DNA from 3 places in the Mesorhizobium sp. M0145 genome. Region 1 is predicted to be linked to each of the others. Evidence: predicted binding sites of a transcription regulator. Region 1 holds the regulator's gene; each other region holds the start of a gene.

The links. The regulator PhoB, encoded in region 1, activates phosphate uptake and scavenging genes when phosphate is short. The targets are predictions, from matches to a motif close to TGTCATNNANCTGTCAT.
Region 2: NKJ28_RS31645 (LTA synthase family protein) is a predicted target of PhoB. The motif match lies at 1,904-1,920, and genes of this name have one in related genera.
Region 3: NKJ28_RS21785 (alkaline phosphatase D family protein) is a predicted target of PhoB. The motif match lies at 2,134-2,150, and genes of this name have one in related genera.

Annotation. Positions count from the first base shown of each region.
Region 1 covers NZ_JAMYTK010000001.1:754,418-757,696, forward strand. Annotated here, with positions in the region: gene NKJ28_RS03790 (ROK family protein) at 153-1,397, shown strand; gene phoB (phosphate regulon transcriptional regulator PhoB) at 1,407-2,096, opposite strand; gene phoU (phosphate signaling complex protein PhoU) at 2,113-2,820, opposite strand; gene pstB (phosphate ABC transporter ATP-binding protein PstB) at 2,853-3,279, opposite strand, start outside.
Region 2 covers NZ_JAMYTK010000043.1:8,207-11,485, forward strand. Annotated here, with positions in the region: gene NKJ28_RS31645 (LTA synthase family protein) at 1-1,863, opposite strand, end outside; gene fabD (ACP S-malonyltransferase) at 2,111-3,076, shown strand; gene fabG (3-oxoacyl-[acyl-carrier-protein] reductase) at 3,137-3,279, shown strand, end outside.
Region 3 covers NZ_JAMYTK010000016.1:64,032-67,310, forward strand. Annotated here, with positions in the region: gene NKJ28_RS21780 (hypothetical protein) at 159-440, shown strand; gene NKJ28_RS21785 (alkaline phosphatase D family protein) at 487-2,061, opposite strand; gene NKJ28_RS21790 (MFS transporter) at 2,344-3,279, opposite strand, start outside.

The DNA of each region.
Region 1 (3,279 bases):
ATGACTCTGCGAGTTTTTTCGAGCGTCGGAATAAACGATGACAGCGCCACCTGCATCTGACACTATTTGCCTGCATCCGACACTATTTGTCGGACATTACCGACGGCTTCCGGTTCATGAGCGGCCGCGGCAACCGGGAGGAAAGCAAAACAATGTCGGTCGGAATCCGCCATGACGATTTGCGCCGGCGCAACCGGGCGATGGTGATCTCGGCGGTGCGCCGGGCCGGCCAGCCATCGCGTACTGAGATCGCAGCTACCACCGGCCTCAGTCATTCGACCATATCGGCGATCTCTTCCGACCTGATACGGGAAGGCATCCTCGCCGAGAGCAAGGCAAGCGAGCCCGTTTCGTTGAAACGCGGTCGTCCGCAGGTCGGCCTCGCCCTCAACCCGGAAGCGGCGGCGGTGCTGACCGTGGTGTTGTCGCTGAATTTCCTGTCGGCCGCCATTATCGACTATACGGGACAGGTGGTCGCCGAGGAACAGCGCCGGCTGGACACGCTGACCATGCCGCGCGACGAGCTGATCCGTGAATGCATGGCCATCGTCCGGCGCCGGCTGCAGGATCCAGACCTTGACGTCCGCAGTGTCGCCCGCATCGCCCTGGCGATTCAGGGCATTACCGACTCCCCTGCACGCGCCATGCTGTGGTCGCCGATCACGCCGCAGACCGACATCGCCTTTGCCGACATGCTGGAGGACGAATTCGGCATCCCGGCAACGGTGGAGAACGACTGCAACATGATGGCGGTGGCTTTGCGCTGGCGCAATCCGGATCGCTATCGCGACGACTTCATCGCCATCCTGCTTTCGCATGGCATCGGCATGGGGCTGGTGCTGAAGGGCGAACTGTTCACCGGGACGCATTCCTCGGGCGGCGAATTTGGCCACATGATCCATCGTCCGGGCGGCGCGCTCTGCCGTTGCGGGCGGCGCGGCTGCATCGAGGCCTATGCCGGCAACTACGCCATCTGGCGCAACGCCAGGCAGATGAGCGAAGACAGCGAACCGGTCGCCGACGTCAGCGACGCCGACATGCGAGCACTGGCGGCCCAGGCGCGCGAGAAAGATGGGCCGGAACGCGAGGCCTACCGCAAGGCCGGCGAAGCGCTGGGTTTCGGTCTCGGCTCGCTGTTCGCGCTGATCGATCCGGCACCGGTCGCGATGGTCGGCGCCAGTGCCGCCGCCTTCGATCTGATCGAGCCGGCCTTGCGGAAGGCAATCGCCCAGACCGCCGGCGGCCAGCATTCAGGCTCGATCTCCTTCGATACAGAGCCGAACGAATTGCCGCTGATCCGCGAAGGCTGCGCGATGCGGGCGTTAAGCTTCGTCGACCAGGAGATTTTCGCGCCGGGCGCGCAAATGAGGCCCAGCGTCAGAAAGAACGTAGCCTGACCAGGCGGGTCAATCTTCCCTGATCGCATAGCCGGCACCGCGGATGGTGCGGATGACATCCGGCATCCGGCCGTTGTTGACGGCTTTGCGCAGCCGCCCGACATGCACGTCGACGGTGCGTTCGTCGATGTAGATTGTCTCGCCCCAGACATTATCGAGTAACTGGCTGCGCGAGAAGACACGGCCCGGATGCCGCATCATGAACTCGAGCAGCCGGAATTCGGTCGGCCCGAGCCTGATTTCGCTCTTCTTGCGATAGACCCTGTGCGATTCGCGATCGAGCACGATGTCGCCGACCTTCAGCACGCTGGACAGCACTTCCGGCTTGGCGCGCCGCAGCAGCGCCTTGACCCTGGCCATGAATTCCGGTGTCGAAAACGGTTTGACCAGATAGTCGTCGGCGCCGGTCGAAAGACCGCGCACCCGGTCGCTCTCCTCGCCGCGCGCGGTCAGCATGATGATCGGCAGCCGCTCGGTTTCGGGGCGCACCCGCAACCGACGACAGAGCTCGATGCCGGAAACCGCTGGTATCATCCAGTCGAGCACCAAAAGGTCGGGCACATTCTCCTGCAAACGGATCTCGGCTTCGTCGCCGCGTGTCACCACCTCGACCTGGTAGCCTTCGGATTCGAGATTGTAGCGGAGCAGCACACCCAACGGCTCCTCGTCCTCCACCACCATTATGCGTGGTGCGATCATCGGCTGGGCACCCCCATCATGTCACCGGTGCGGACATTGTCGTTTCGTCCTGCTTCGGACGATTGACCGGCAATTGCTCGCCGGTCAGCACATAATACGCATTTTCGGCGATGTTGGTGACATGGTCGCCGATCCGCTCCAGATTCTTGGCGCAGAACAGCAGGTGCGTGCAAGCGGTGATGTTGCGCGGATCTTCCATCATGTAGGTCAAGAGCTCGCGGAACACGGACGTGTATTTGACGTCGATGCGCTCGTCGGCGGCACGCAGCTTGGCCAACGCGGCCGCATCGCCTGCAGCATATTCCTCGATGACACCCTGCACCTGGATGAGAACCAGCTGCGCCATCGCGTCGATGGAATGCGACAGGTCCCGCGGCGTGGCGCTGAGGCCGACCGCACTCACGCGCTTGGCGATATTCTTGGCAAGGTCGCCGATGCGTTCGAGGTCGCCCGCCATGCGGATCGCTCCGACCACATGGCGAAGATCGTGGGCCATCGGCTGGCGTTTGGCGATCAGGGTGATGGCGCGGTCGTCCAGTTCGCGTTGACGCGCATCCATGATGGCGTCGTCGGAAACGACGCGTTGCGCCAGCACGTTGTCGGAATTCAACAGGGCCTTGGTCGCCCCGCCGACCATCGAACCGGCGAGGTCGGCCATGTCGCGGATCAGCTTGCTGATCTGCTCGAGATCCTCGTCGAAAGAAGCGACTGTGTGTTCGCCCATGATCCTGTCCTCAAATGCATGATCGGAATGGCTCAGCCGAAGCGGCCAGTGATGTAGTCCTGCGTGCGCTTCTCGCGGGGCGACGTGAAGATCTTCTCGGTCCGGTCGAACTCGACCAGTTCACCCAGATACATGAAGGCGGTCTGGCGCGACACGCGCGCCGCCTGCTGCATGTTGTGGGTGACGATGACGATCGTGTAGTCGGCTTGCAATTCGTCGATCAGTTCCTCGATCTTGGCAGTCGACAGCGGGTCGAGCGCCGAAGCCGGTTCGTCGAGCAGAATGACTTCCGGCTTCACCGCCACGGTGCGGGCGATACAGAGCCGCTGCTGCTGGCCGCCGGACAGGCTCAAGCCGCTGGCGTTGAGCTTGTCCTTGACCTCGCTCCACAGCGCGGCGCGCTTCAACGCCTGTTCGACGCGGCCGTCCATCTCGGACTTGCCGAGGTTCTCGTAGAGC
Region 2 (3,279 bases), on a different contig from region 1:
CTTGCCGAACATCATGTCGTATTGCAGCAGACGGAAGTCGCGGATTGCCGGATCGATCTCTTTCTGACGCGACCAATCGGGGGTGGCGTCGCCCCCCGGTGCCAAAAGCAAATTGCGGTCGATAACGCGGTAGCGCTCTCGCAACTGTCCGAGGAAGCCGGTGTAATAGGGATGGCTGATGCCGGCTGTCTTCAGGATATGGTAGGGCAGGAAGGACGGGCTGACGGCGCCCAGATCCTCGGCCGGGCCGCTGCGATTCGACCAGACGATCAGCGGCGTCTGGTGGTGCAGCAGCATCTGGTCGGCCGCCTCCTTGCGCGGCGCAACATTGTCCTTCAGGAAGCCGGTCTCGACGTAGACCGGCCCAAGCGGCGGCAGATGGTCGCCGAAGAACGCGATGACGGTCGGCCGCTCGCGTTTCTTCGCCCATTCGATCAGCCGCTCGAGGCCGCGGTCCGCGTCGGAAGAGCCTTCGGCATAGCTCAACAGCGATTCACGCGCCCATTGGCTGATCGGCGCCTGCACCTTGTGGGTCGGATTGTTATAGCGATACGGCTCATACGGCCCGTGGTTCTGCAGGCTGACGGCGAAAAAGAAGACCGGCTCGGCGCTGGTATCGGCTTCGTGGATAATCTCGTCGGTCATCGCAGCGTCCGACGCGAGCGGTCCGCGCTTCTGCATGGGCGGCAACGTCTCCTCGGACTTGAAGTCGTTGAAGCCGAAATCGGCATAGACGGCCCCCCGGTTCCAGAACCAGTTAGTGCCGGGATGGATAGCGCGCGCCCGGTAGCCTTGACTTTTCAGGAAGGTCGCCAGCGAGGGAGTCGGTGTCCGCACATATTGCTGGTAGGGAATGCTGCCCGCCGGCAGGAAGGCGTTGGAAAAGCCGGTCAGGGCCTCGAACTCGATGTTGGCCGTCATGCCGCCGAACTCGGGCGAGAACATGTAACCCGTGCGCAGTGCCCGCACATTGGGGATAGGGTCGGGCGTGATGGTGACGCCGGGTAGCTTGGTCGGATCCCAGAAGGATTCGCTCATGACGACGATGATGTCGGGCTTCTCGGCGGGTACCGAAGCCGTCACCTGCGGTTTGCCGATCGCTTCGATCGCCTTGCCGGAATAGCCGGGCGGCGCCGAGACATGCGCCATCGGGACGTTCAGCGCGAAGGCGAGCGCAAAACCGTTCGAGGCATAGTTTTCCTTCTGGTCCCACATGATCGGGATGATCTGCAGCCGGTCGCGTGTCCACGAGAAAGTGGCATAGTCCATGATGGAGACGAAGAAGGCGATCAGCGGCACCGTCAGCGTCAGCCGGGCAAGGCGGCCCTTGTGGCTGAGTGCCGGAACGCGGCGGCGCCATAGCCGCCAGCCATAGACGAGCAGCGACAGCCCGCCGACGATGCCGATCGCCAGGGCAATGGCGGTTCCCGGGCGATCGCGTACCAGAAGCGGCATCAATGCCACGATCTGCCGGGAATAGAGGAAATCGGTCGGATAGAGCGGATCGCCGAGATACAGCGACTTCTGGTGGCCGACGAACGCCAGCGACAATGTCAGCGGCGCGACGATCATCAGGCTCTGGTGACTGCGGCCGAGCACGGCGTCGAGGCCGATGAGGATCAGCGCAAAAATGATGATCGTGGTCCAGCCGGGTTTGAAAGGCTGCAGAAAGAAATCAATGGTGCCGGCAAAGTTGCCGCGCACGATCAGTTCGATGGCAAACACAAGGATGGCCGCAGCCAGCAAGCTGATAAGGCCATAGCGGATGACAGGCCATTTGCGCGCCGGCAGATAGCCGGTCGACGGATCGCCTTCAAGAAACTGGGGCGCCGCCTCGGCTGCGCTCTGCTTGGTCTTTGCCACTTCAATAGTTCCCCGGCCCGCAACAAAAGCGTCACTCGATTGTCATCGAACTGTCACGCAAAGCTTAGCGCCTGCGGCGGAAATAAGAAGAGCCAGCAAACAAATCGTGAGCGGTTTTCATCATGAGTGATCGCCAAAAAGCCTGCCGAAACAGGCACTCGGCCGATATTACGCGATCAAGGTTGGACTTGACTTGGCCGCACGCCTTGCGTCACAGGCAACGTGAACCAGCAGCTGGGAGCCGCCGATGGCCATCGCATTCACCTTTCCGGGGCAGGGCAGCCAGGCTGTCGGCATGGGCAAGGACCTCGCCGATACCTTTGTGGAATCGCGGCGGATCTTCGAGGAAGTTGACGACGCGCTCGGCGAAAACCTATCGAAGCTGATCTGGGAAGGCCCGGAAGAGACGCTGACGCTGACCGCCAACGCCCAGCCGGCGCTGATGGCGGTGTCGCTTGCCGCAATCCGGGCGCTGGAGGCGCGCGGCTTCTCCCTGAACGGCAAGGTCACCTATGTCGCCGGCCACTCGCTCGGCGAATATTCGGCACTTGCGGCCGCAGGTTTCGTTTCGGTCGCCGACGCCGCCCGGCTGTTGCGCATCCGCGGCAACGCCATGCAGGCGGCTGTGCCGGCCGGCGAGGGCGCCATGGCGGCGATCATCGGGCTGGAACAGGCCGACGTCGAAGCCGCTTGCGCAGAGGCCGCCCAGGGCGCCGCCAAAGATCCCGCACAAGCCTTGGTTTGCCAGATCGCCAATGACAATGGCGGCGGCCAGCTGGTGATCTCCGGCGCCAGGCCAGTGGTCGAACTGGCGGCGAGGCTATGCACGGAGAAGGGCGCCAAGCGGGCGCTGATGCTGCAGGTCTCGGCGCCCTTCCATTCGGCATTGATGAAGCCTGCGGCCGAGATCATGCGGGAGGCGCTGGCCGCCGTGACGAAGAGTGCGCCGGTCGTGCCGCTGGTCTCCAATGTTACGGTGACCCCGACGAGCGATCCCGACGAGATCGCCCGCCGACTCGTCGAACAGGTGATCGGGCGCGTGCGCTGGCGCGAAACGGTGGAGTGGTTCGGCAGCAACGGCGTTGCGACGCTTTACGAAGTGGGCGCCGGCAAGGTGCTGTCGGGGCTGGCCCGCCGCATCAACCGCGATATTGCCACCACTGCCATCGGATCCGCGGCGGATGTCGAGGCGGCGCTGGCGGCGCTTGCATAATCAACTGGCGATTTGACCCCGCTCCATGCGAAGGGTGTTCGCTCAGATCAGGAGGCAAGAATGTTCGAATTGACCGGCCGCAAGGCGCTCGTCACCGGCGCATCGGGAGGTATCGGCGAGGCGATCGCCCGCGTGCTGCACGGCCAGGGCGCCATCGTCGGCCTGCATGGCACACGTATCGAGAAACTGGAGGCGCTGGCCGC
Region 3 (3,279 bases), on a different contig from region 1:
CGCTGCCTCTTTCGGTTGGGCGGCTCATACAGGGTTTTTCGCAATTGCGAAAGAGGAGGCGAGCCACCAAATAAAGTCACCAAATCTTAAATGTCTTGGTGTGAAGTGGAATTATTAACCAAGGCGGAACCTTTCATGGTCCGGACAGTTCGAATTTCATGATCGAGATAGGCATCAAACTCCGGCCGATTTTGGCATGTACCGCGCTCGCCGTCCTCCTCGCGGCCGGCGCGGCGCAGTCGGCGGCGTCGTTCAAGGAGACGCGGTCTGCTTTGCCGTCCGACAAGCCGTCGGCGGAGCAGCTTTTTGCCGATGCTCCCGATGGCGTCGATCCGGTGGTGACCGGGCCGGTCAGCGCCGCCTTCAAGCAGCGGCAGCAAAATGCCGGATGCGACAGCGCCGTCTGGCCCAACATTCCCGTCGTCTGCTATCCCGATTGATATACGCCCTACCCTCGGGCTGGCCCGAGGGTAGTGGCGCCGTCGCTCACGCCGACCGCACCGGATCGAGCGTGACCTTGTAGAGTTCGCTGTCGTCGCGATCCATCAGCCGCACCGTCAACTGCTCGGTGGCGCCATCGATTTCGACGAGCCCGAAGAACTGCAGGCCGGCCGAAGGCGCCAGGTTTTGACCCTGTTCGGCAGTTGGTGCCTTTATGAACTTCAGCTCCGGGCCGAATGTCATATCGAAACCATTAGGCCCGAACGTGCCGGAATGGATCGGACCCGAAACGAATTCCCAAAACGGATTGAAGTCCTGGAACTGCGCCTTGTCCGGATTGTAGTAATGCGCGGCTGTGTAATGCACGTCTGCGGTGAGCCAGACAGTGTTGCTGATACCCGCATTCTTTATATAGCGAAGAAGGTCGGCAATTTCCAGCTCACGCCCTTTGGCCGGGCCATTGTCGCCATTGCTGACCGCCTCGGCCCCTACCTTCTTGGTGCCGTCGTTCCAGACGACGAGGCCGAGCGGCATGTCGGCGGCGATGATTTTCCAGGTTGCGTTGGAATTCGCCAGTTCACGCTTCAGCCATTTGATCTGCTGTTCACCGAGGATGCGCGATTGCGGCGTCATCGTCTCCTGCATATCCGGACCGTTGGGGCCGCGGTAGGAACGCATGTCGAGGAAGAACACGTCGAGCAGCGGACCATAGGCGATCTTGCGGTAGACGCGGCCGGGCTCCGACGGCTCGTAACGGATCGTCGTCATTTCGTGGAAGGCGCGCGCCGCACGTGCCGTCAGCACATGGATGGATTTTTCAGTGTAGCGATCGTCGGCGCTCAGGTCCTTCGAGTCCGACCAGTTGTTCAGCACCTCGTGGTCATCCCACTGATAGAAGGTCGGACAGATGGCGCTGAGCGCCAGCACATGCCTGTCCATCATGTTGTATTTCCACTGCGCCCGGTATTCGTCCAGCGTCTCGGCAACCTTGCGCTTCTCGTCGATCAGCACTTTGTTTTTCCACTTGCCGCCGTTGGGCAGGTCGACCTCGTCCTTCATCGCACCATCGGCATAGATCGTATCGCCCGAATGCAGGAAGAAGTCGGGCGTGTGCTTGGCAATGGTGGCGTAGGTCTTCATGCCGGTCTCGTCGATGCCCCAGCCTTGGCCGGCGGTGTCGCCCGACCAAGCAAAGCGAATGTCGCGCTTCGAGGCAGGTGCCGTGCGGAAGCGGCCGACGACCGGCTCGGAAACGGCGTTGATGTCGGCAAGATCGGCCGCGACCATGCGGTAGAAGATGTCCTGGTCGGAGGCGAGATCGGTAAGCAGCCGCTTCACCGTATAATCGCTGGCCGGCGAGGTATCGAGCGGCGCCAGGCGGACGGCATTGGTGAAGCTTTCGGTCGGCGACACCTCGAACATGACGCGCGACGGCCGGTCGGTGCGTGTCCAGACCATGCCGCTGGTGGCGTCGACGTCGCCGGACTGGATGCCATGGGTGAAAGCCGGGCGCTGATTGGCGCGCGAGTAATAGGGAAGCGCCAGGCCCGAGGCGCCGACCAGGCCAACGGCGCTGGCCGACGTGACGAAAGCGCGCCGCGTCATCGAAATCTTGTTCATGGCTGTCTCCTGGATGGCATTGAACGTCGCCGCCAAGCTCCAGCTTCAATGTTTCAGGCACATTTCGAAACGATGAAGGTTTCGTAACAACCAACAGGAGCGCTAGCTCTTTCCTTCTCCCCTTGTGGGAGAAGGTGGATTGGCGCGCAGCGCCAAGACGGTTGAGGGGTGCTGGACGGAGTGCCGGCGGTTCCAAGCTGGAACACCCCTCATCCGGCCGAGCTTCGCTCGGCCACCTTCTCCCACAAGGGGAGAAGGGAAAGCCGCACCGTTGGCGCACCCCTAAGCCGCTTGCGGTTCCGGGTCGAACGCCGGGCGGCTGGTGTTGATCAGCAGCGAGATGCAGGCGGCGGCTATTGCCGTCATACCGGCGATCAGGAAGGCAAGCTCGTAATTGCCTTGCAGCTCGCGCATGGTGCCGCCGAAGAAGGCCGCTGTCGCGGCGCCAACCTGATGGCCTGCGACGATCCAGCCGAAGACGATCGGCCCGCTGCGGTCGCCGAACGCCTCGTTGGAAAGCCTGAGCGTCGGCGGCACCGTGGCGATCCAGTCCAGTCCGTAAAACACGGCGAAGATGATCAGGCTGGTCGCCGAGAAGCCGGAATAGGGCAAATAGATCAGCGACAGGCCGCGAATACCGTAATAGACGCCGAGCAGCTTGCGCGGGTCGAAACGGTCGGTGAGCCAGCCCGACAGCGTCGTGCCGATAAGATCGAAGATGCCCATCATCGAGAGCAGGCCTGCAGCCTGCACTTCGCCAATGCCCATATCGCCGCAAAAGGCGATCAGGTGAGTGCCGACCAACCCGTTGGTGGTGAAGCCGCAGACGAAGAAAGTGGCGAACAGATACCAAAAGACGCGCGTGCCGGCGGCGCGGCGCAGCGTGCTCATCGTATGCGCGAGGAAATTGCCTTGCGCGGCAGGTGGTGACGGCGGCACGTCGTCGAGCTCGGCGCCATAGCGCACCATGCCGATGGAGGCCGGCCGCTCCGGCACCAGCAGCCAGACCAGCGGCAGCAGGCAGGCGGTGGCAACCGAGACCGCGATGACAATCGGCCTCCAGCCGCCCGACTGGGCGAGCGAGGCGAGCAGCGGCAGGAAGACCAGCAGCCCGGTGGCACTGGACGCCGACATCAGTCCCATCACCAGGCCGCGATTGGTCTTGAACCAGCGGTTGACGATGGTCGCGCCGAGCACGGTGGCGACGGCGCCCGAGCT